One region of the Faunimonas sp. B44 genome, then DNA from elsewhere that is predicted to be linked to it. Evidence: predicted binding sites of a transcription regulator. Region 1 holds the regulator's gene; each other region holds the start of a gene.

What was found. The regulator LexA, encoded in region 1, represses DNA repair genes until DNA is damaged. The targets are predictions, from matches to a motif close to TGTTCNNNNTGTGTTCNG.
Region 2: dnaE (DNA polymerase III subunit alpha) is a predicted target of LexA. The motif match lies at 4,266-4,283, and genes of this name have one in related genera.
Region 3: ACUN0C_RS07560 (PA0069 family radical SAM protein) is a predicted target of LexA. The motif match lies at 2,296-2,313, and genes of this name have one in related genera.

The regions. Positions count from the first base shown of each region.
Region 1 is NZ_JBQYEX010000018.1:3,422-10,261, reverse strand. It holds gene trpC (indole-3-glycerol phosphate synthase TrpC) at 1-669, shown strand, start outside; gene moaC (cyclic pyranopterin monophosphate synthase MoaC) at 666-1,157, shown strand; gene ACUN0C_RS18230 (molybdopterin molybdotransferase MoeA) at 1,154-2,353, shown strand; gene lexA (transcriptional repressor LexA) at 2,443-3,162, shown strand; gene ACUN0C_RS18220 (SH3 domain-containing protein) at 3,336-4,487, shown strand; gene ACUN0C_RS18215 (BrnA antitoxin family protein) at 4,549-4,824, opposite strand; gene ACUN0C_RS18210 (type I restriction endonuclease) at 5,301-6,422, shown strand.
Region 2 is NZ_JBQYEX010000002.1:554,648-561,487, reverse strand. It holds gene mce (methylmalonyl-CoA epimerase) at 1-278, shown strand, start outside; gene ACUN0C_RS05905 (DUF1467 family protein) at 282-533, shown strand; gene proS (proline--tRNA ligase) at 883-2,211, shown strand; gene ACUN0C_RS05895 (lipoprotein-releasing ABC transporter permease subunit) at 2,171-3,496, shown strand; gene ACUN0C_RS05890 (ABC transporter ATP-binding protein) at 3,493-4,239, shown strand; gene dnaE (DNA polymerase III subunit alpha) at 4,476-6,840, shown strand, end outside.
Region 3 is NZ_JBQYEX010000003.1:302,821-309,660, forward strand. It holds gene ACUN0C_RS07540 (4Fe-4S dicluster domain-containing protein) at 1-101, opposite strand, end outside; gene ACUN0C_RS07545 (uracil-DNA glycosylase family protein) at 265-1,137, shown strand; gene moaB (molybdenum cofactor biosynthesis protein B) at 1,186-1,740, shown strand; gene ACUN0C_RS07555 (glycosyl transferase family 2) at 1,742-2,236, opposite strand; gene ACUN0C_RS07560 (PA0069 family radical SAM protein) at 2,345-3,484, shown strand; gene ACUN0C_RS07565 (ribonuclease HII) at 3,528-4,166, shown strand; gene ACUN0C_RS07570 (F0F1 ATP synthase subunit B family protein) at 4,252-4,743, opposite strand; gene ACUN0C_RS07575 (F0F1 ATP synthase subunit B) at 4,746-5,327, opposite strand; gene ACUN0C_RS07580 (F0F1 ATP synthase subunit C) at 5,393-5,620, opposite strand; gene ACUN0C_RS07585 (F0F1 ATP synthase subunit A) at 5,677-6,450, opposite strand; gene ACUN0C_RS07590 (AtpZ/AtpI family protein) at 6,484-6,840, opposite strand, start outside.

The sequences.
Region 1 (6,840 bases):
GCGGCGCGGGGGCTCGGCCTCATCGCCGAGATCAAGAAGGCCAGCCCGTCCAGAGGATTGATCCGCGCCGACTTCGATCCGCCGGCGCTCGCGCGCGCCTACGAGGCCGGCGGGGCGACGTGCCTTTCCGTCCTGACCGACGGTCCTTCCTTCCAGGGCGATCCCGATCATCTGATTGCCGCGCGATCGGCCGTCGCCCTGCCGGTGCTGCGCAAGGATTTCCTGTTCGATCCCTACCAGGTGTTCGAGGCGCGCGCGCTGGGCGCGGACTGCATCCTGATCATCATGGCCGCCGTCACTGACCAGGAGGCGAAGGCGCTCGAGGCGGCCGCCGAGGAGCTCCGGATGGACGTGCTGGTCGAGATCCACGACGAGGCGGAGCTCGAGCGCGCGCTCTTCCTGGCTTCGCCTCTCCTCGGCATCAACAACCGCAACCTGCGGACGTTCGAGACGACGCTCGCGACCTCGGAGCGGCTCGCCCCGCGCGTGCCCCGGGACAGGCTCCTCGTCGGCGAGAGCGGAATCTTTACCCATGAGGACGTGCGGCGACTGCAGGCGGTGGGGATCAACGTTTTCCTCGTCGGCGAGAGCCTCATGCGCGCCGACGACGTCGCCGCCGCCACCCGCCGGCTGCTCGACCCGGGCTCGGCCGGCATGGCTGCGCAATGACCGGCGAACTCAGCCACCTCTCGCGCGATGGCGAGGCGCACATGGTGGATGTCGGCGACAAGGCGGTCACGCGGCGGACCGCGCGGGCGACCGGGGCCGTGCGCATGGCGCCGGCGACGCTCGACCTGATCCTCGCCGGCAACGCCAAGAAGGGCGACGTCGTCGCGGTCGCCCGGATCGCCGGCATCATGGCCGCCAAGCGGACGCACGAGCTGATCCCCCTCTGCCACCCGCTGCCGCTGACGCAGGTCACGCTGGAGATCGCGCCCGACCCGGCGCTGCCGGGCCTGCGCGTCGCGGCAACCGCCCGCGTCGACGGCAGGACGGGCGTCGAGATGGAGGCGCTGACCGCCGTCTCCGTCGCCTGCCTGACGATCTACGACATGGCCAAGGCGGTCGACCGGGGCATGGTGATCGAGGCTGTGAAGGTGGAGGAGAAGACCGGCGGCCGGTCCGGCGACTGGCACGCTCCGGAGCACGGCCCGTGAGCCTGATCCCGGTCGAGGACGCCCTCGCCCGTCTCCTCGCCGGGGTCGCGCCGACGCCGGCCGAGGACCTGCCGCTCGGCGAGGCGGCCGGCCGGGTGCTCGCGGCGGATATCGCGGCGGCGCGGACGCAGCCGCCGTTCCCGGCCTCGGCGATGGACGGCTACGCCGTGCGCGCCGCCGATGTCGCCGTCGGAACGCCGCTTCGGGTGATCGGCGAATCGCGCGCCGGCCGGCGCTTCGAGGGAAACCTGGGTCCGCACCAGACGGTGCGCATCTACACCGGAGCGCCCGTTCCGCCGGGAGCCGACGCCATCCTGATCCAGGAAGACGCTGATCCTTCCGGAGACGGCGGCATCGTTCCGCGCGACACCGTCTCGCCCGGCCAGTTCGTCCGCCCCGCCGGGCTCGACTTCGCGGAAGGCGAGGTCCTCCTCCGCGCCGGCCGCCGCCTCGATCCCCGTGCCGTGGCGCTCTGCGCGGCGATGAGCCGGGCGGGCGTCCCGGTGCGGCGGCGGCCGCGGGTGGCGATCCTCTCGACGGGCGACGAGCTCGTCCCGCCGGACGCGGAGCCCGGGCCGGATCAGATTGTTTCCTCTAACAATTTCGGCTTGGCCGCACTGGTCCGGGAGGCCGGCGGCGAGGCGCTCGACCTCGGCATCGCGGCCGACGACCTCGACGCCATCGGACACGCCGCCGGACTCGCCGTCGACGCCGACATCCTGGTCGTCACCGGCGGCGCCTCGGTCGGCGACCACGACCTCGTGCAGCCGGCGCTCGTCGCCCGCGGCATGACCCTCGACTTCTGGAAGATCGCCATGCGGCCCGGCAAGCCGCTCATGGTCGGCAGCCTCGCCGGCATGCGCGTGCTCGGCCTGCCCGGCAACCCGGTCTCCACCATGGTCTGCGCCGAGATCTTCCTGCGCCCGCTCCTGAAGGCGATGCTCGGGCAGCCGCCGCAGGCGCCGGCGGAGGCCGCGATCCTCGGCGCCACCATGAAGGCGAACGACCGCCGCCAGGACTATGTCCGCGCGCGGCTGGAGCCAAGCGGCGGCCGGCTCGTCGCGGTGCCGTTCCCGCGCCAGGATTCCTCCATGCTGGCGACGCTCGCCGCCGCCGACGCGCTGATCGTCCGCCCGCCCTTCGCGCCGGCGGCCGCGGCGGGCGACGCGGTCGCCATCCTCCGCCTCGACCGCTGACGGCGGACTTGCGGAACAGGGCATGAACGACTAGTCTCCGTTCGTGATTTGTACGCGGGCCGCCCGCATCCCACGCCCAGGGGACACCGATGCTCACGAGAAAGCAGCTCGAGCTTCTGCTCTTCATCAACGAGCGCCTGAAGGAGAGCGGCGTCCCGCCCTCCTTCGACGAGATGAAGGACGCCCTCGACCTGAAGTCCAAGTCGGGCATCCACCGCCTCATCACCGCGCTCGAGGAGCGCGGCTTCATCCGCCGCCTGCCGAACCGCGCCCGCGCGCTCGAAGTCCTCAAGCTGCCCGAGGCGGTGCAGGCGGGGGCGGCGCGCCAGCGCGGCTTCCGGCCGAGCGTGATCGAGGGCCGGCTCGGCCGGGCGCCCGACGCCTCCGCCGCGCCGCCGCAGCCGCGGAGCGACGAGCCGCAGGGCGATGCGATCGGCATCCCGGTCATGGGCCGGATCGCGGCCGGCGTGCCGATCTCGGCCATCCAGAACCATACGAGCACGATCAGCCTGCCGCCCGACATGCTCGCCGGCGGCGAGCATTTCGCGCTCGAGGTGCGCGGCGATTCCATGATCGAGGCCGGCATCCACGACGGCGACGTGGTGGTGATCCGCAGGCAGGACACGGCGAATTCCGGCGACATCGTCGTCGCCCTCATCGACGACGAGGAGGCGACGCTGAAGCGGCTGCGCAAGAAGGGCGCCTCGATCGCGCTGGAGGCCGCCAACCCGGCGTACGAGACGCGCATCTTCGGCCCCGACCGCGTCCAGATCCAGGGCCGCCTCGCCGCCCTCCTCCGCCGGTATTGACGAGCGGGCAGGCTGCCGTTCCGGGAGAAGCGCTCCGGACATGGTCGCGTTCATGCGGGACCGGCGTCACCTGAACCGAGCGGTTCCGGGGCGGGTCGCGCTGCGATCGACTTGACCGTATGAGTGAACGGGAGGGTATTCACCGGGATCGACGGGCGGCCATGAGATCGTTCTTGATGCGGCGCGTCAGGAGAGGCGCGGCAGCGCGGGGGCGCTTCGGGACTTGCGCGCGCGCCGTCGTGTTCGCGGCGGCTGCACTGACTGCCAGCGTCGGGCACGCCGATCTCAGATACGAACTCATCGACTTGCCAGGGCTCCGCGCGCTGATGGTGTCTGGGCCCATCGATGCTTCCGACGATCTGGGCGTTTTTGCAGCAGAGGTGCGCCGCCGCGACCCCGAGGTCATCGTCTTCAACTCCCCCGGCGGCAGCGTGATGAAGGCGATGGAGCTTGGGCGGATGATACGGGTGTTCCGGCTGAACACCGTGCAGCCGAGGGCAGCGGACTGCGCGTCAGCCTGCGCCCTCGCCTTCCTTGGTGGTGTGAACCGGGCCGCCGAGCCCGGGGCTATCGGTGTCCACAAGTCGTCATTCAGCCATGGCGCCAGGCTCTCCGCCGCCGATGCCGTCTCATCCGTGCAGCAGCTTACCGCCGAAGTGATCGCGTACATCATCGAGATGGGCGCGGATCCGAGCCTGCTTCAGCTCTCACTCCGCTACGAAGCAAACGACATCCGATACCTCTCCATGAGCGAGATGCAGCAATATGGAATCGTATCGGGAGGTGCGCCTGGCTTCGCTGCGCGTCCGCCGAGATCGGACGATCCGGGTGCCGGGGGGCGGGGCGAGGAGTTGCAAGGCCGCGCGCGTTCGGGCCGCGTACGGCACCCGAAAGGGTTCGCCGAGGTGAAGGTCCGCCCGGACGACAAGGCTGCGGCGCGCGTTCAACTCGCCAACCACACGCCGATCAAGATCGTTGCCGACCAGAATCGATGGTACGAAGTCGATGCCAGCGGCGTTACCGGCTTCATGCATCATACCTGGGTCTTCGTGGATCAGTACGAGCAGGGTCCATTCGACTCGCGCTATATCCAGGTGAAGAGCTTCGACAACATTGCCCAGCTTCGGGACTATGCACGGCAGTCGCCATTCCCGTTGGCGGGGTACCTGGCGACGAACGGCTGGTATGCCGCGACTTTGGCGCAGCGGTTCGCGGCCGACAAGGCGGCTGCCATCCTGCGGGACCTCAAATCGGCCAGGCAGGTGCCACCCGATTCCATCATCACCTATGGAAACACCTACGTCCGAAAGGTCTGCTGCGACTAGCTGGTCGCGTGCTCGCGATTTGCATCCAGGTGGGGCACTCCACGCTCGAACGGCGCCATCGTTAGGCGCGCCTTCCCCGCTTCGCATTCTTCAACGCAGCGGATAGCACCTCGGGATCGTCGATGGCGTCCATTTCGACCACCACGCTCAGAACGTCGTTCATCCGCGTCTGCCATCGCGGTCCTGTCGCCTTGAAGGCGTCCACGATCCGTGGGTCAACGCGGATCTGCACGCGCTGCTTCAAGGGCTTGCTCTGCTGCGGGCCGCGCTGACCGGGCCGGCGCGCGGGGAGGATCCCGGCCAGGTCGGCGGGCAGCACCTCGCAGGCCGGCCGCATTGCGCGGAATGTCCTCAGTCTTGAACTCGCGGACTTCACCGCTCTCGTTCGTCAGTGGTTTGCTGCTCATACCGATGGCTCTCCTTCGCGTTCGCCTTGCGGAAGTTAATCACCCGGATGCCGCCCACGATCGGTGTGAAGCACAAGACATGTAGCCGACCGCCGAGGAAGCCCAGTGCCACGAATCAGCGCTCGCGGTAGTCACGACGGTCATCCGCGAAAGCCAGCTCAGTTCATATCAAAGGGTCAAACACCGATGAGGTTGAAGGTGTGCTCCCACGCAAACGGCATCCCGTTCCTGGAGATGCTGTATCAGCGGCACCACTGCTCGCCCGCGTCGCATACGCTTGGCCGTTTAGCGTCGGCGAAAATTGCGAAATCCTGTGGATCGCACGCCTGAGTTGATCTTGAGCGTATTTCCGAAGAGAATGGTCTTAGGGGGCACTGGATCAGAGATGATGTTAGCGGAGGGCCTGATGATGGACGAATTCCGGGACAAGTTAACCGCCTTCGCCCAACGCGCGGTCGCTCTTGCGCCAAGTTGTCGAAACGAAGAAGGAACAAAGCAATTTCTGATCTTGCCGTTCTTGGCCGTACTCGGATACGATGACCGTAATCCTCACGAGGTGTGTCCGGAGCACGGCGCCGATTTTTCTGAAAAGTATAAGAACAGAGTTGATTATGCAATTCTCAAGGATGGCACACCTATTATAGCGGTTGAGTGCAAATGCTGTGGCGCGACGCTAAAGGATGAGCGGGGTCAGCTCCGTGCCTATTTCAATGCTGCTCCGACGGTTAAAATGGGTGCGCTGACTGATGGCATCATCTGGGAATTCTATGCGGATTCCGATGAACCTAACATGATGGACGCGACGGCATTTCTCACCGTTGACCTGAGGGAGATCGCCAAGGGCAAAATTGAAAACTCCATGCTCGATGGGATCAGAAGCCTTCAAAAGGCAGCTTTCGATCCCGATAATATCGGGGCAGAGGCTAAGCGTAAACTTCTTTTCCACAATATTTTGCAGCAACTATCGGATCTTTCTGACCATCCATCCGAGCAGTTTACAAGAATGCTCCTGCAGAACGCGGGTCTCAGCCATGTTCGAGCTAAATCCTTGCCTGAGTATCAGGCTATGGTAAAGAACGCATTCAGCGAATTTACAAATCTTCGGATTCTCCGCCGCTTAGATCTTCCGACAAAGGAGGTTGAAAAGCCTCAAATTGTCACCCCACAAGGAGAGTCCGAACAACCACTTAAGCTGGATGACAAGATCAATACTACGCAAACAGAGCTTTCTGTTTTTGATTATACCAAGAGACGGCTCTCGTTCTTGGTCAAGGATGAGGACTTATTTTTGCATATCGATCAGATTGCGTACCGGGATTATCAAGGAAAGTTCGTTGTTTACTACAAGCGTGAGAGAAAAGGGCGCCTTTTCGACTTCGTTGAAGGCGATTCCCCAAAATACAGGTTCCGATTTGGGGATGATATAGAGATCAATTCGGATCGGCTCTCAGACATAGATCAACCGCTGCTTGCCGTATTCAGGAAACGGGTACAGGAGGACGGAGGAAAAGCAGCCTCGGCTCAGTAGCTTCGCGCTCACCGTCGTGCCGGACGTGCGGGGGTGAGGCTCCTGGATGCTGCCGGCTGAGGGACTCGAACCCCCGACCCTCTGATTACAAATTCGGACGTCCGTACGGCCAAATTTCCATTAACTCCTTATCTTATATACGTTTTCTTGTTGTTCGATATTCCGCAATAGCAGCAACAAGGGTTAAGATTGTGCAATTTCGGAAGCACAGTCCTGACACAGTGGAGGGACGATGGGACTACAGCGCACGATTGCGAACGTGTTCGCGAAGGGTGAAATGACGATTAAGGAGGTTTCGCTTTTTTCAACCGACGCGAGCAGGCCACCTTTAGGGCCCTTGAGCGGGAGGGCTACCACCCGTAGCGAGTGCAGAGAACAGGAGGGCCGTCTACGATAAAGCAGCGGCCTGAGTGGCAGA
Region 2 (6,840 bases), on a different contig from region 1:
TGGTGTTCGTCACGCTGCCCAACGCCAAGGTGGAGCTTCTGGAGCCGCTCGGCCCGGACTCGCCGATCGCCGCTTTCCTGGCTAAGACGCCGTCGGGCGGCATGCATCACATCTGCTACGAGGTGGCCGACATCAAGGCGGCGCGCGACCGGCTGAGGGCCGGCGGGGCGCGCGTGCTCGGCGATGGCGAGCCGCGGATCGGGGCGCACGGGAAGCCGGTGCTCTTCCTTCATCCGAAGGATTTCGCCGGGACCCTGATCGAGCTGGAGGAGGCCTGAGCGATGAGCCTGATCAGTTCGATGGCCATCTACTTCATCATCTGGTGGCTGGTGCTCTTCGTCGTTCTGCCGTTCGGAGGGAACACCCAGGCGGATGCCGGCGACGTCACCCTCGGCACCGAACACGGCGCGCCGCTGAAGCCGTTCATGGCGCGTCGAATCGCGGCCACGACGCTCATTGCCGCAATCATCTTCACCGCGGTCTATGTAGCGATTGCCGTTTACGGAATAACGGTCGAAGACCTGATCCTCTAGGTCCCATCCGCAGAGCTTCAGAAATTTCCGCAAAAAGAAAAGAGCAAGGCCGGGCCTTGCTCAAAGACTTCGCGACTTCCTTGCCATCTCTTCGGCGTTACTACCCGCCGGACGATGACGTCCTCCCAAGACTTGGACCGCGAGGTGCTTGGATGCTTCTGGCACCCTTTATAGTGGCCGGACCATAGCCGATCGAATCAGGCCTGTCACTATCCTTGTGGCTGAAATGGCGCGTTTTTTTGCACCTGCCGCCGCGAGTTCGGGCAGTCGCACGGTTGCGGACCCGGCGGGCTCTTGCCATTGCCGTTTCGATCGGGCTTGTGTCCCGTGCCGCCAAGATCGAGTGACCATGCTGCTCTCCCGTTACTTCCTTCCGATCCTCAAAGAGAACCCGAAAGAGGCCGAGATCGTCTCGCACCGGTTGATGCTGCGTGCGGGCATGCTGCGCCAGCAATCGGCCGGCATCTATTCCTGGCTGCCGCTTGGCGCCCGGGTCCTGAAGAAGATCGAGGCGATCGTGCGCGAGGAGCAGAACCGCTCCGGCGCGATCGAGTGCCTGATGCCGACCATCCAGTCGGCCGACCTGTGGCGCGAAAGCGGGCGTTACGACGATTACGGCAAGGAGATGCTGCGCATCCGCGACCGGCACGAGCGCGACATGCTCTACGGCCCGACCAACGAGGAGATGATCACCGACATCTTCCGGTCCTATGTGCGTTCGTATCGCGACCTGCCGCTCAACCTCTACCACATCCAGTGGAAGTTCCGGGACGAGGTCCGGCCGCGCTTCGGCGTCATGCGCGGGCGCGAGTTCCTGATGAAGGACGCCTATTCCTTCGATCTCGACGCCGACGGCGCGCGGCAGGCCTACAACCGCATGTTCGTCGCCTATCTGAGGACCTTCAAGAGGCTCGGGCTGAAGGCGATCCCGATGCGCGCCGATACCGGGCCGATCGGCGGCGACCTCAGCCACGAATTCATCATCCTCGCCGAGACCGGGGAGAGCGAGGTCTTCTGCGACCGGCGGTTGCTCGAGCTGACCGTGCCCGGCGCGGACACCGATTTCCGCTCGGACCTCTCGCCGATCGTCGCCGCCTGGACGGAGCCCTACGCCGCCACCGACGAGAAGCACGACGAGGCGGCCTTCGCGGCGCTGCCCGAGGCGCGGCGGATCTCCGCCCGCGGCATCGAGGTGGGGCACATCTTCTATTTCGGCACCAAGTATTCCGAGCCTATGAAGGCCAAAGTGAGCGGCCCGGACGGCCAGGAGCGGCCCGTCCACATGGGCTCCTACGGCGTCGGCGTCTCGCGCCTGGTGGCGGCGATCATCGAAGCAAGCCATGATGAGGCCGGAATCATCTGGCCGGACAGCGTCGCGCCGTTCGACGTCGGTCTCGTGAACCTGAAGCCCGGCGACGCCGCGACCGACGCGGTGGCCGACGGGCTTTCGACCCGGCTGGAGGCGGCCGGTCTCGATGTCCTTCACGACGATCTCGACCAGCGGGCCGGGGCGAAGTTCGCGACGATGGACCTGATCGGCCTGCCCTGGCAGGTGATCGTCGGACCGAAAGGGGCTGCGAAGGGTGAAGTCGAAATCAAGCGGCGTGCGACCGGCGAACGCCAGACCCTCGGCCTGGATGCCGCGATTGCATGCCTGGTTCAGGGAAAGTCGGCGTAGCGCCGAGACGGGTGCTGCGGCAGGCGGGGCCGGCGTCTTCGCCCCGTTCGAGTGGATCCTCGCGCTCCGCTACCTGAGGCCCCGCCGCAAGCAGGCCTTCATCTCGGTCATCGCCGGCTTCTCCTTCGCCGGAATCATGCTCGGCGTGGCCACCCTCGTCATCGTGATGGCGGTGATGAACGGCTTCCGCAACGAACTTCTCGACAAGATCCTCGGCATCAACGGCCATCTCGTGCTGCAGGCGGTGGAGACCCCGTTCACCGATTACGAGGACGTCGCCCGCCGGGTGGCGGCGGTCTCCGGCGTCACGCTCGTCGTCCCGCTCGTGGAGGGGCAGGCGCTCGCTTCCGGCCAGGCGGGTGGCGGCTCCGGCGTGCTGGTGCGCGGCGTGCGCGCGGACGATCTCCGGCGCCTGCCGAAGATCGCAGGCACGGTGCGGGAGGGCGGCACGCTCGATGATTTCGACACGGGAGGCGGCGTAGCGATCGGGTCGCGCCTCGCGGAGAACCTCGGCCTCCTCGCCGGCGACAGCATCACCCTCATCAGCCCGCGCGGCGCGGTGACGCCGATGGGGGTGGCGCCGCGGGTCAAGGCCTATCCGGTCACCGCCATCTTCGAGATCGGCATGTCGGAATACGACGCGACCTTCGTCTTCATGCCGATCTCCGAAGCCCAGGCCTATTTCAACCAGGTCGACCAGGCCGGCGCGATCGAGGTCTACATCCAGGACCCGGACCGGGTCGGGCAGATCCGGCCGGTGGTGGAGGCGGCCGCGGGACGGCCGGTCTTCACCACCGACTGGCGGCAGCGCAACGTCACCTTCTTCTCGGCACTGGAGGTGGAGCGCAACGTGATGTTCCTGATCCTGATGCTGATCGTGCTGGTGGCCGCGCTCAACATCATCTCGGGGCTCACCATGCTCGTGAAGGACAAGGGGCGCGACATCGCCATCCTGCGCACGATGGGGGCGACGCGCGGCGCCATCATGCGGGTGTTCTTCATCACCGGGGCGAGCATCGGGGTGGTCGGGACGCTCGCCGGCCTCGTACTCGGCATCGTGGTCTGCCTCAACGTGGAATCGATCCGCCAGGCGATCTCCTGGATGACGCGCACCGAGATCTTCTCTCCCGAACTCTACTTCCTGACCCGCCTTCCCGCCGACATGGATGCCGGAGAGACGACGGCGATCGTGCTGATGGCGCTCGTGATCTCATTCCTCGCCACGGCCTATCCGTCGTGGCGCGCCGCGCGCCTCGATCCAGTCGAGGCGTTGCGATACGAATGAACGAGCGACCCGCACAGGAAGAGGCCGCTGCGGCGAAGCCGCTCCGGGAGGGCGAGCCCCGCCCGACGCTGGTGCTCGACCGCGTCGAGCGGGTCTATCCCACGGCCGACGGGCCGCTCCAGGTGCTCCGCAATGCGAGCCTCGCCGTCCGCCCCGGTGAGATCGTCGCGCTCGTCGCACCGTCCGGCGCCGGCAAGTCCACGCTTCTCCACCTGGCCGGGCTCCTCGAACATCCCGACGGAGGGGAGGTGCTGATCGGCGGTCGGCCGACCGCCAGGCTCGACGACCACGGCCGTACCGCCATGCGGCGGAGCGAGATCGGCTTCGTCTACCAGTTCCATCATCTGTTGCCGGAGTTCTCCGCGCTGGAGAACATCGTCATGCCGCAGCTCATCGCCGGGCTCGGCCGGCGCGAGGCCGAGGAGCGCGCGCGCGAGCTCCTCGCCTATCTCCGCGTCGACCATCGCGCCGACCACCGGCCGGCCGAACTCTCCGGCGGCGAGCAGCAGCGCGTCGCCATCGCCCGCGCCGTCGCCAATGCCCCGCGGCTCCTGCTGGCCGACGAGCCGACCGGCAATCTCGATCCGCGCACCTCCGCGCACGTCTTCAACGCGCTCCTCGCGCTCGTCCGCCAGTCCGGGCTGGCCGCATTGATCGCCACGCACAATCTCACCCTGGCCGCCCGGATGGACCGCGCCATCACGCTTTCGGAGGGCGAGATCGTTCCTGCCGAGCTTTCGTGAGGACATGCTTGACTCTTATCCCCGATGAGAACAAAATGAAAACATATAGGGGAGAAAGAGAGATGATCGTGTTCCGTGAAAGCATCAATCTCATGCTCGTGACGGTGCTCATGACGAGCCTTGCGGGATGGTTCTTGAGCCTCTCGCCGAGCATGTGAGTGGATAAGGCGGGCGGCGGCCTTTACGGGCCCGTGCGCCTGCGTCCAAACCTCGGGTCGAAGCGGGGGAGGAATCGGATGAGCGGCGGACCGGACTTCGTTCACCTCAACTGCCATTCCGCCTATTCGCTGCTCGAGGGCGCGCTCCCGATCGGCAAGCTCGTGGATCTCGCCGTCGCCGACGGCATGCCGGCCGTCGGCGTGACCGACAGCGCCAACCTCTTCGGCGCGCTGGAATTCTCGCAGAAGGCGGCGAAGGCGGGCGTCCAGCCGCTGATCGGGTGCAAGCTCCCGGTCCGCTTCGAGGCGGAGGAGGCGCGCTCGGGCGGGCGCGCCGGCGGGTCCGCACGGCTTCGGCATGCCGCCCCGATCTTCCTCCTGGCGGCGACCGACGAAGGCTACCGCTCCCTCGTGAAGCTCGTGAGCGCGTATTTCATGAACGAGGCGGGGCGGGCGGAGCCCATCGAGCTGCCGCTTCTCGCCGCCGCCGCCAACGGCATGATCGCGCTCACCGGCGGCCATGACGGCCCGCTCTATCCCGTGCTCGCCGACGGCGACACCGGCCTCGCCGAGGCCCGTCTCGCGCGGCTCCGGCAGATCTTCGCCGATCGGCTCTATGTCAGCATCGAGCGCCACGGCATGGCGGTCGAGCGCCAGGCCGAGGCCGGGCTCGTCTCGCTCGCCTATGCCTTCGACTGCCCGCTGGTTGCGACCAACGAGCCTTTCTTCCCGAAGGCGGAAGACCACGAGGCGCACGACGCGTTGCTCGCGATCGCGGAAGGGCGGCTCCTCTCGCAGGACGACCGGCGCCGGGTCACGGCCGACCACCATTTCGCCACCCGCGCGGCGATGGCGGAGCGTTTCGCCGATGTGCCGGAGGCGCTCGAGAGCACGATCGAGATCGCCATAAGGTGCCGCACGCGGCCCCAGGTCGTGGATCCGATCCTGCCCCGCTTCGCGGCGACCGCCGAGGATCCGGACGAGGCGGCGCGCGAGGAGGCGGCGGAGCTTCGACGGGCGGCCGTCGCCGGCCTGGAAGCGCGTCTCGCCTTCCACGGTCTTGCGCTGGGGCGGAGCCGACGCGACTACGAGGAGCGCCTGGAGTTCGAGCTCGGCATCATCGAGCGGATGCGCTATCCCGGCTACTTCCTGATCGTCTCCGACTTCATCAAATGGGCCAAGGAGCAGGGCATCCCCGTCGGCCCGGGGCGCGGCTCGGGCGCCGGCTCCGTCGTCGCATGGGCGCTCACGATCACCGACCTCGACCCGCTCCGCTTCGCGCTCCTCTTCGAGCGGTTCCTCAACCCGGAACGCGTGTCGATGCCGGATTTCGACATCGACTTCTGCCAGGACCGCCGGGACGAGGTGATCGCCTATGTCCAGGAGCGCTACGGCAAGGACCGGGTCGCGCAGATCATCACCTTCGGGACGCTGCAGGCGCGCGCGGCGCTGCGGGACGTCGGCCGCGTGCTGGAAATGTCCTACGGGCAGGTCGACCGGCTTTGCAAGATGGTGCCGGCCGACCCGGCGAACCCGGTCACCCTCGCGCAGGCGGTGGCGGGCGAGCCGCGCTTTGCCGAGGCGCGGGAGGCTGAGCCGGTCGTCGGGCGCCTGCTCGACACGGCGATGAAGCTCGAGGGGCTCTACCGTCACGCCTCCACCCATGCCGCCGGCCTGGTGATCGGCGAGCGGGCGCTCGACGAGCTGGTGCCGCTCTACCGCGATCCCCGCTCTGCGCTGCCTGTGACCCAGTTCAACATGAAATGGGTGGAGCAGGCCGGCCTGGTGAAGTTCGACTTCCTCGGCCTGAAGACGCTCACCGTGCTGCAGCGCGCCGTCGAGCTCGTCAGGCGGTCGGGAACCGCGATCGACCTCGCCGCAATCCCGCTCGACGATCCGAAGACGTTCGCCATGCTCGCGCGCGGCGAGACGGTCGGCGTGTTCCAGGTGGAAAGCCAGGGCATGCGGCGCGCGCTCGCCGGCATGAAGGCGGACCGTTTCGAGGACATCATCGCGCTCGTCGCCCTCTACCGGCCGGGCCCGATGGACAACATCCCGACCTACAACCGCCGCAAGCACGGCGAGGAGGAGCCGGACTACCTGCACCCTTTGCTGAAGCCGATCCTGGAGGAGACCTACGGGGTCATCATCTACCAGGAGCAGGTCATGCAGATCGCGCAGACGCTCTCCGGATATTCTCTCGGTGAGGCCGACCTGCTGCGGCGCGCCATGGGCAAGAAGATCAAGGAGGAGATGGACGCGCAGCGCGCCCGCTTCGTCGACGGCGCCGTCGAACGCGGCGTCGCGAAGGCGGACGCGGTGGCGATCTTCGACCTCGTTGCCAAGTTCGCGAGCTACGGTTTCAACAAGTCCCACGCCGCGGCCTACGCCTTGGTGGCCTACCAGACGGCCTATCTCAAGGCCAATCACCCGGTCGAGTTCC
Region 3 (6,840 bases), on a different contig from region 1:
TTGAGGCGGATTGCCGCCGACAACCCCGCGGGCCCGGCGCCGACCACCACGACGTCGTATTCCATGCTCTCGCGCTCGGGCAGCGCGTCCTGGTCGCTCATGATGGCTCCTCACCCGCATCAGCGGCGCCGATGGCACGAAAGTCTGGATAGACAGCGGCCCGGCGGCTGTCCACCGGTCAAGGAGCGCGAGCGACGGCCCACGGCGCATGGACCGCGACACGATCCGCTTTGCGGCTCTTCTCCCGTTGTGACAAGGAAGGCCATGGTCGGGACCGTCGACACGCGCGCCATCGAGGCGCTGCTCGCCTTCTATGCCGAGGCAGGCGTCGATCTCGCCCTGGACGAGGCGGGAACCGACCGCTTCGCGCTGTCCGCGGCGGAGCAGGCGAACCGGCGGCGGCCCGCGGAGCCGCGGGAGCCCCGCGCGGGTGCTCCTGCCCAATCGCCTACATCGGCGCGGCAGCAAGCGCCGGAACCCGCCCGCCCCCCGGCCGGCCAGCGGCTTGCGCAGCCGGCGGTCGCGATGCCTTCGGAACGCACGGCGATGCTCGCGCGGGAAGCGGCCTCGAGCGCCGGCTCGCTCGCCGAGCTCGAGGCCATCCTCCGCGGTTTCGAAGGCTGCAACCTCCGCCTGACGGCGACGAACCTCGTCTTCGCCGACGGCAATCCGCAAGCGCGCCTGATGCTGGTGGGCGAGGCGCCTGGGCTCGAGGAGGACCTGCAGGGCCTGCCCTTCGTCGGGCGCTCGGGCCAGCTCCTCGACCGCATGCTCGCCGCCATCGGGCTCGACCGCGGCTCCGTCTACATCGCCAACGTGATCCCCTGGCGCCCGCCCGGGAACCGTACGCCGACCCCGCAGGAGACAGAGATCTGCAAGCCGTTCATCAGGCGCCAGATCGAGCTCGTCGACCCGGACGTGCTGGTCCTTCTCGGCGGCGCTTCGGCGAAGGTCATCCTGGAGACGGCCGAAGGCATTACGAAGCTCCGCGGCAAGTGGCGGACCTACGAGACCGGCCGCCGCGCGGTTCGCACTATGGCGACGCTGCACCCGGCCTATCTGCTCCGCCAGCCGCTCCAGAAGCGGCTCGCCTGGCGGGACCTGCTGGACGTGAAGAAGGCGTTGAAGGGCGGATGAGCGCTGCGCCGCATCCGCCGTGCACGATACGAGCCGAAGAGGACACCCATGCCGGGCATCGACGAGAACCGCCCCTTCATTCCGTTGAAGATCGCCGTGCTGACCGTCTCGGATTCGCGGGACATGGCGAACGACAGGTCGGGAGACACCCTGGTCGGCCGTATCGAGAACGCCGGCCACGTCCTCGCGGACCGGGCGATCGTCACGGACGACGTGGAGCGGATCCGGGCGGTGGTGCGGCGGTGGATCGCAGATCCGGGCGTGGACGTCGTGATCACCACCGGCGGTACCGGCTTCACCGGCCGCGACGTGACCCCGGAAGCCGTCGAGCCGCTCTTCGAGAAGCGCATGGACGGGTTTTCCACAGTCTTCCACAGGCTGTCCTACGACAAGATCGGAACATCCACGATCCAGTCGCGCGCGACCGGCGGCGTCGCCGGCGCCACCTATATCTTCGTCCTGCCGGGCTCGCCGGGAGCATGCCGCGACGCGTGGGACGGCATCCTTCAGGCGCAGCTCGACTACCGGCACATGCCCTGCAACTTCGTGGAGATCATGCCGCGCCTCGACGAGCACCTCCGGCGCGGCGCCGGCGAAGGCTGAGCTACGGGCGCGCGGGTACGATCCTCGCATCGAGCTTGCCTGCGGCACGTCCCGACGCCACCGCGCCAAGCGAATCGCTGGAAGCGGCGACGGATCGGAAGCGGTCGCGGCGGATGAGAAGGCCCGAGGCGAGCGGCCGCCCGCGCGGCCAAACCCTTGCGAAGAATGAGCCTTTCACTCTGCGGAAGCGCGCGGGTGCCTCGCGCGTTCCGCCCCAGCTCCGAGCCGCGGCGGTCCATCCGTCCTCGAGCGTGGCGCCGGCCTCCAGCAGCAGTAGCCATTCGCCCCGCCCGTGCTCCGCCGCCTGCGACGGCGATTGCCCGGCCAGAAGGACGGCGCCCGAGACTTCCGTCACCGCCGCAACGTCTCCGTTCCTCTCGCGGGCGAAGACGAATGCGTCCTTCACCACGCCCTCGACCGCCGCCGGAACCAGGCTCGCCAATGTCCGCGCGAGCCCCTCCGGGTCGTCTCGGTACTCGATGAAGGCGGAGATCATCCGGCCCTCTTAGAGGCTGCGCAGCCGGGGCACCAGACCAGGCTCAAGCGGACCCTTTTTGTTCTTGTTTTATTCTCACGGCTGACCTAGTGTCCCGTCATGGCACAGATGCAGCATCTCCAGACGGTACCCGGCACGAAGCCAAGCCGCGGCCGCCCCCCCGGCGCGCCCGTCGCATGCGAAATCCTGCCCGACAGGCGTCGCGGCCGCGGCGCGCAAACGAACGTCTCCGGCCGTTACGAGCGCGAGGAGCGGATCGCCTTCGACGACGGCTGGGAGACCATCGAAGACCTCCCGCCCATCCGCACCGAGGTGCAGATCGAGAAGGCGAAGCGGATCATCACGCGCAATGCGTCGCCGGACATCTCCTTCGACCGCTCCATCAACCCCTATCGCGGCTGCGAGCACGGCTGCACCTACTGCTTCGCGCGCCCGACGCACGCCAACATGGGCCTGTCGCCGGGGCTCGATTTCGAGACCCGCCTATTCGCCAAGCCGGATGCCGCAGCGCTCCTCGAGAAGGAACTGGCGGAGCCCGGCTACGTCCCGAGGACGATCGCCATCGGCACCAACACCGATCCCTACCAGCCGATCGAGCGCGAGCATCGGATCATGCGGCAGGTGCTGGAGGTCCTCTCGCGGACGAACCACCCGGTCGGGATCGTCACGAAATCGGCGCTCGTCGCGCGCGACATCGATATCCTGGCTCCGATGGCCGAGCGCGGCCTGGCGCGCGTGGCGCTCTCGGTCACGACCCTCGACCGCAAGCTCGCCCGCAGCATGGAGCCGCGGGCGGCGACGCCGACGAAGCGGCTCGAGACGATCCGGAAGCTCTCCGAGGCGGGCATTCCCGTCACCATCATGACGGCCCCGATCGTCCCTGCCCTCACGGACATGGAGATCGAGCGCCTGCTGGAAGCCGGAGCGGCTGCCGGCGCGCGGCAGGCCGGCTACGTGCTCCTGCGGCTGCCGCTCGAAGTCAGCCCGATCTTCCAGGAATGGCTGATGGCGAACCATCCGGACCGCTACCGGCACGTCCTCTCGGTGATGCGCTCGATGCGCGGCGGCAAGGATTACGATTCGAACTGGGGCACCCGGATGCGCGGCACGGGTCCCTATGCCTGGCAGATCGGCCGCCGCTTCGAGCTCGCCGCGAAGCGGCTCGGGCTCAACGCCGAGCGGCAGCCCCTGAGGACGGATCTCTTCAAGCCGCCCGTTCCGATCGGTGGACAACTCAGCCTGATCTGAAGGACGCATTGCCTGACCTGCGCTCCGGCGCTATCGCGAGTCCATGGGTGCAGTGGGCAATGCGGCGATCGTCGCCGATTTCCGCTTCGAGCGGCAGCTCCTGGCGGCGGGCTTCCGGCGCGTGGCCGGGATCGACGAGGCCGGGCGCGGCCCGCTCGCCGGGCCGGTGGTCGCGGCCGCCGTCGTGCTCGACCCCGACCGCATCCCCGAAGGCATCGCCGATTCCAAGGTGCTCGATGCGAAGCGCCGGGAGGAGCTCTTCGGCGCCATCTGCGGCGTCGCCGAGATATCCTTCGCCTTCGCCTGTGTCGCGACCGTCGACCGGATCAACATCCGGGAAGCGACCCTTCAGGCCATGCGGAACGCCCTCCTCGGCCTCTGCCGCCCCGCCGATGCCGTTCTCATCGACGGCCGCGACGTGCCGCGGCGGATCCCCGTGGAGACGCGCGCCGTCATCGACGGCGATGCGCTCTCGCTCTCGATCGCAGCGGCCTCGATCGTGGCGAAGGTCGTGCGCGACCGGCTGATGACGCGCTGCGACGACGTGTTCTCAGGATATGGGCTGGCGAGCCACAAGGGCTACTCGACGAGGGCCCATCAGGCGGCGCTCGCAGCCCTCGGCCCATGCCGCCTGCACCGCCGGAGCTTCTCGCCGGTCGCGGCCCTGATCCCGGCCGTCTGACGCGGGCCGCCCGACACTGGCTCTTGGCCGGACGCAGAAACGGCGGCCCGCCGGACCGCCGTTCAAGACTTCGGGTGCCGCTCGATCAGTTCAGATTGCTGCGAACCTGCTCTATCGAATCCCGCACGAGCCGCTGGCCGGTCTCGCCGCTCCCCCGTTCGGAAAGGATACGCGTGGCGGCCTCCGCGGCGACGTCGACGGCGCGGCTGCGCACTTCCGCGATCGCCTGCACTTCCGCCTGTCCGATGCGCTGTTCCACAAGCCGGGTCCGGCGCTCGATGTACTCGCCCATGCGGAGCTGCGCCTCGGTCGCGATCGCCTCGGCCTCGCGGCGGGCCTGATCCACGATCGCCTCGGCCTCCTCCTCGGCTTCCTGGCGGCGGCGCTGGTAGTCGGCGAGCAGCGCCTGCGCCTCCTCGCGGAGCCGCCTCGCCTCGTCGAGGTCGCGGCGGATGCGCTCGGCCCGGGAATCGAGCCAGTCGGCCGCCATCGCGGGCACCTTCAGGTAGACGAGGATGCCGAGGAAGGCGATCAGGGCCATGAAGGCCCAGAACGAGGCCCACGCTGTCGCGTCCATAATCAGCTCCTCTCGGACATGGCGGCGTTGACCGCGTTCTCGATCTCGCCGCGACCGACCTCGGGGCCGATCAGCACCTCGACGATCGCCTCCGCCGCATCCTTGGCGATCGCGTCGACGTCGCGGAGCGCGCCCGACTTGATTTCGGAAATCCGGCCTTCGGCCGCCGCGACCCGCTCGTCCAGTTCGGATTCCAGCCGGGCCCGCTCGGCGTCGAGCTCGGCCTTCACCGCGTCCCGGGCCTCCTGGGCGATGGCGTGCGCGTGCTGGCGGGCCTCCGCGAGCGCCTGCTCGTAGGCGGCGATCGCCTCGTCCGTCTCCCGCTTCAGCCGCTCGGCCTCGGCGAGGTCGTCGGCGATGCGGTCGTTCCGCTCCTCCAGGATCGTGGCGATCCGCGGCAGCGCGACCTTGCTCATGAGGTAATAGAGCAGGCCGAAGCTGATGATCAGCCAGAACAGCTGGGAGGCGAAGGTCGAGGGATCGAACGGCGGAAAGGCGCCATGCGCCCCGTCCCCGTGCGCCTCCGTCGCTGCGACCGTTTCGGTCGTCTCGCCGTGCGTCTGTGCAAAAGCCGGTGAGATCACCCGCGCCTTCTCCAATGCTTGCGGGCCGCCGAGGTCGACGGCCCGAGACAGTCAGGTCGCGGAGATCAGACCGCGAAGATCAGGAGCAGCGCGATCAGCAGCGAGAAAATGCCGAGCGCTTCCGTCACGGCGAAGCCGAAGATCAGCCGGCCGAACTGGCCGTCGGCGGCCGACGGGTTGCGCAGCGCGCCCGCCAGATAGTTGCCGAAGATCGTGCCGAGGCCGATGCCGGCGCCGCCCATGCCGAGGCAGGCGATACCGGCACCGATGAAGGCAGCAGCTTGCGGATCCATGTTGAAACTCCTTTGGTCGATCGGATTGAAACAGGGTTGCGGGTTGCGACCGCCCCTCAGTGCGAGGGATGGATCGCGTCGTTCAGGTACATGCAGGTGAGGATCGCGAAGACGTAGGCCTGCAGGAATGCCACCAGGAACTCGAGCGCGGTGAGCGCGATCGCCATCAGGAACGGCAGTATCGCGCCGCCCATGCCCACCACACCGAACGCGCCGAGGCTGACCACGAAGCCGGCGAAGACCTTCAGCGTGATGTGGCCGGCCAGCATGTTGGCGAAGAGGCGGACCGAAAGGCTGATCGGGCGGGACAGGAACGAGATCACCTCGATCAGCACGACGAGGGGCACGAGATAGCCCGGAACGCCCTCCGGCACGAAGAGGTGCAGGAAGCGCGTGCCGTTCCGGTAGAAGCCGTAGATGACGACCGTCAGGATGACGAGGAGCGCGAGCGCGAAGGTCACGATGATGTGGCTCGTGACCGTGAAGAAATAGGGGATCATCCCGAACAGGTTCGCGAACAGCACGAACATGAAGAGCGAGAAGACGAGCGGGAAGAAGCGCATGCCCTCCGAACCGGAGGTTTCGCGCAGCATGCCGGCGATGAACTCGTAGGACATCTCGGCGAGCGACTGCATCCGGTCGGGCACCAGGCCGCGCCCGCGGGTGGCGAGAATCAGGAAGCTCGCGATCGTCCCGACCACGAGGAACATGAAGAGCGCGGAATTCGTGAAGGCCAGATCAAGCCCGCCGATCTCGCCGAAATCGACGATGTCGTTGATCGCGAACTGATGGACCGGATCGACCCGGGAAGCGTCTGCTTCTGTCGCCACGCCAAAACCCTTCTTTCGCCCGAACGGGCCAGATCAGCTCCGCGGCTCGCCGCCGCCATTGGCCGGACCGTCGGTCCGGCCGGCATTCGTCGTCATCTTCCCCGCCGTGCGCAGGACGTTCGCGACGCCGGCCGCGAAGCCCAGCATGAGGAACACGATCATGCCCCACGGCGCGGATCCCGCCAGCTTGTCGAAACCCCAACCGAGCCCCGCGCCGACGATGATGCCGGCGACGAACTCGCTGGCGAGCCGAAAGGCCAGCGCGTAATTGGTCCCGGCGGTTCGTGTCGGCCGCGCCGCTTGCGTGCGTTCCGCACGTTCCGCGTTCAGCGACTGGGACAGGCGGTTCAGCCGCCGGGCGAGATCGGCATCGGAAGCCGGGGCCCGTCT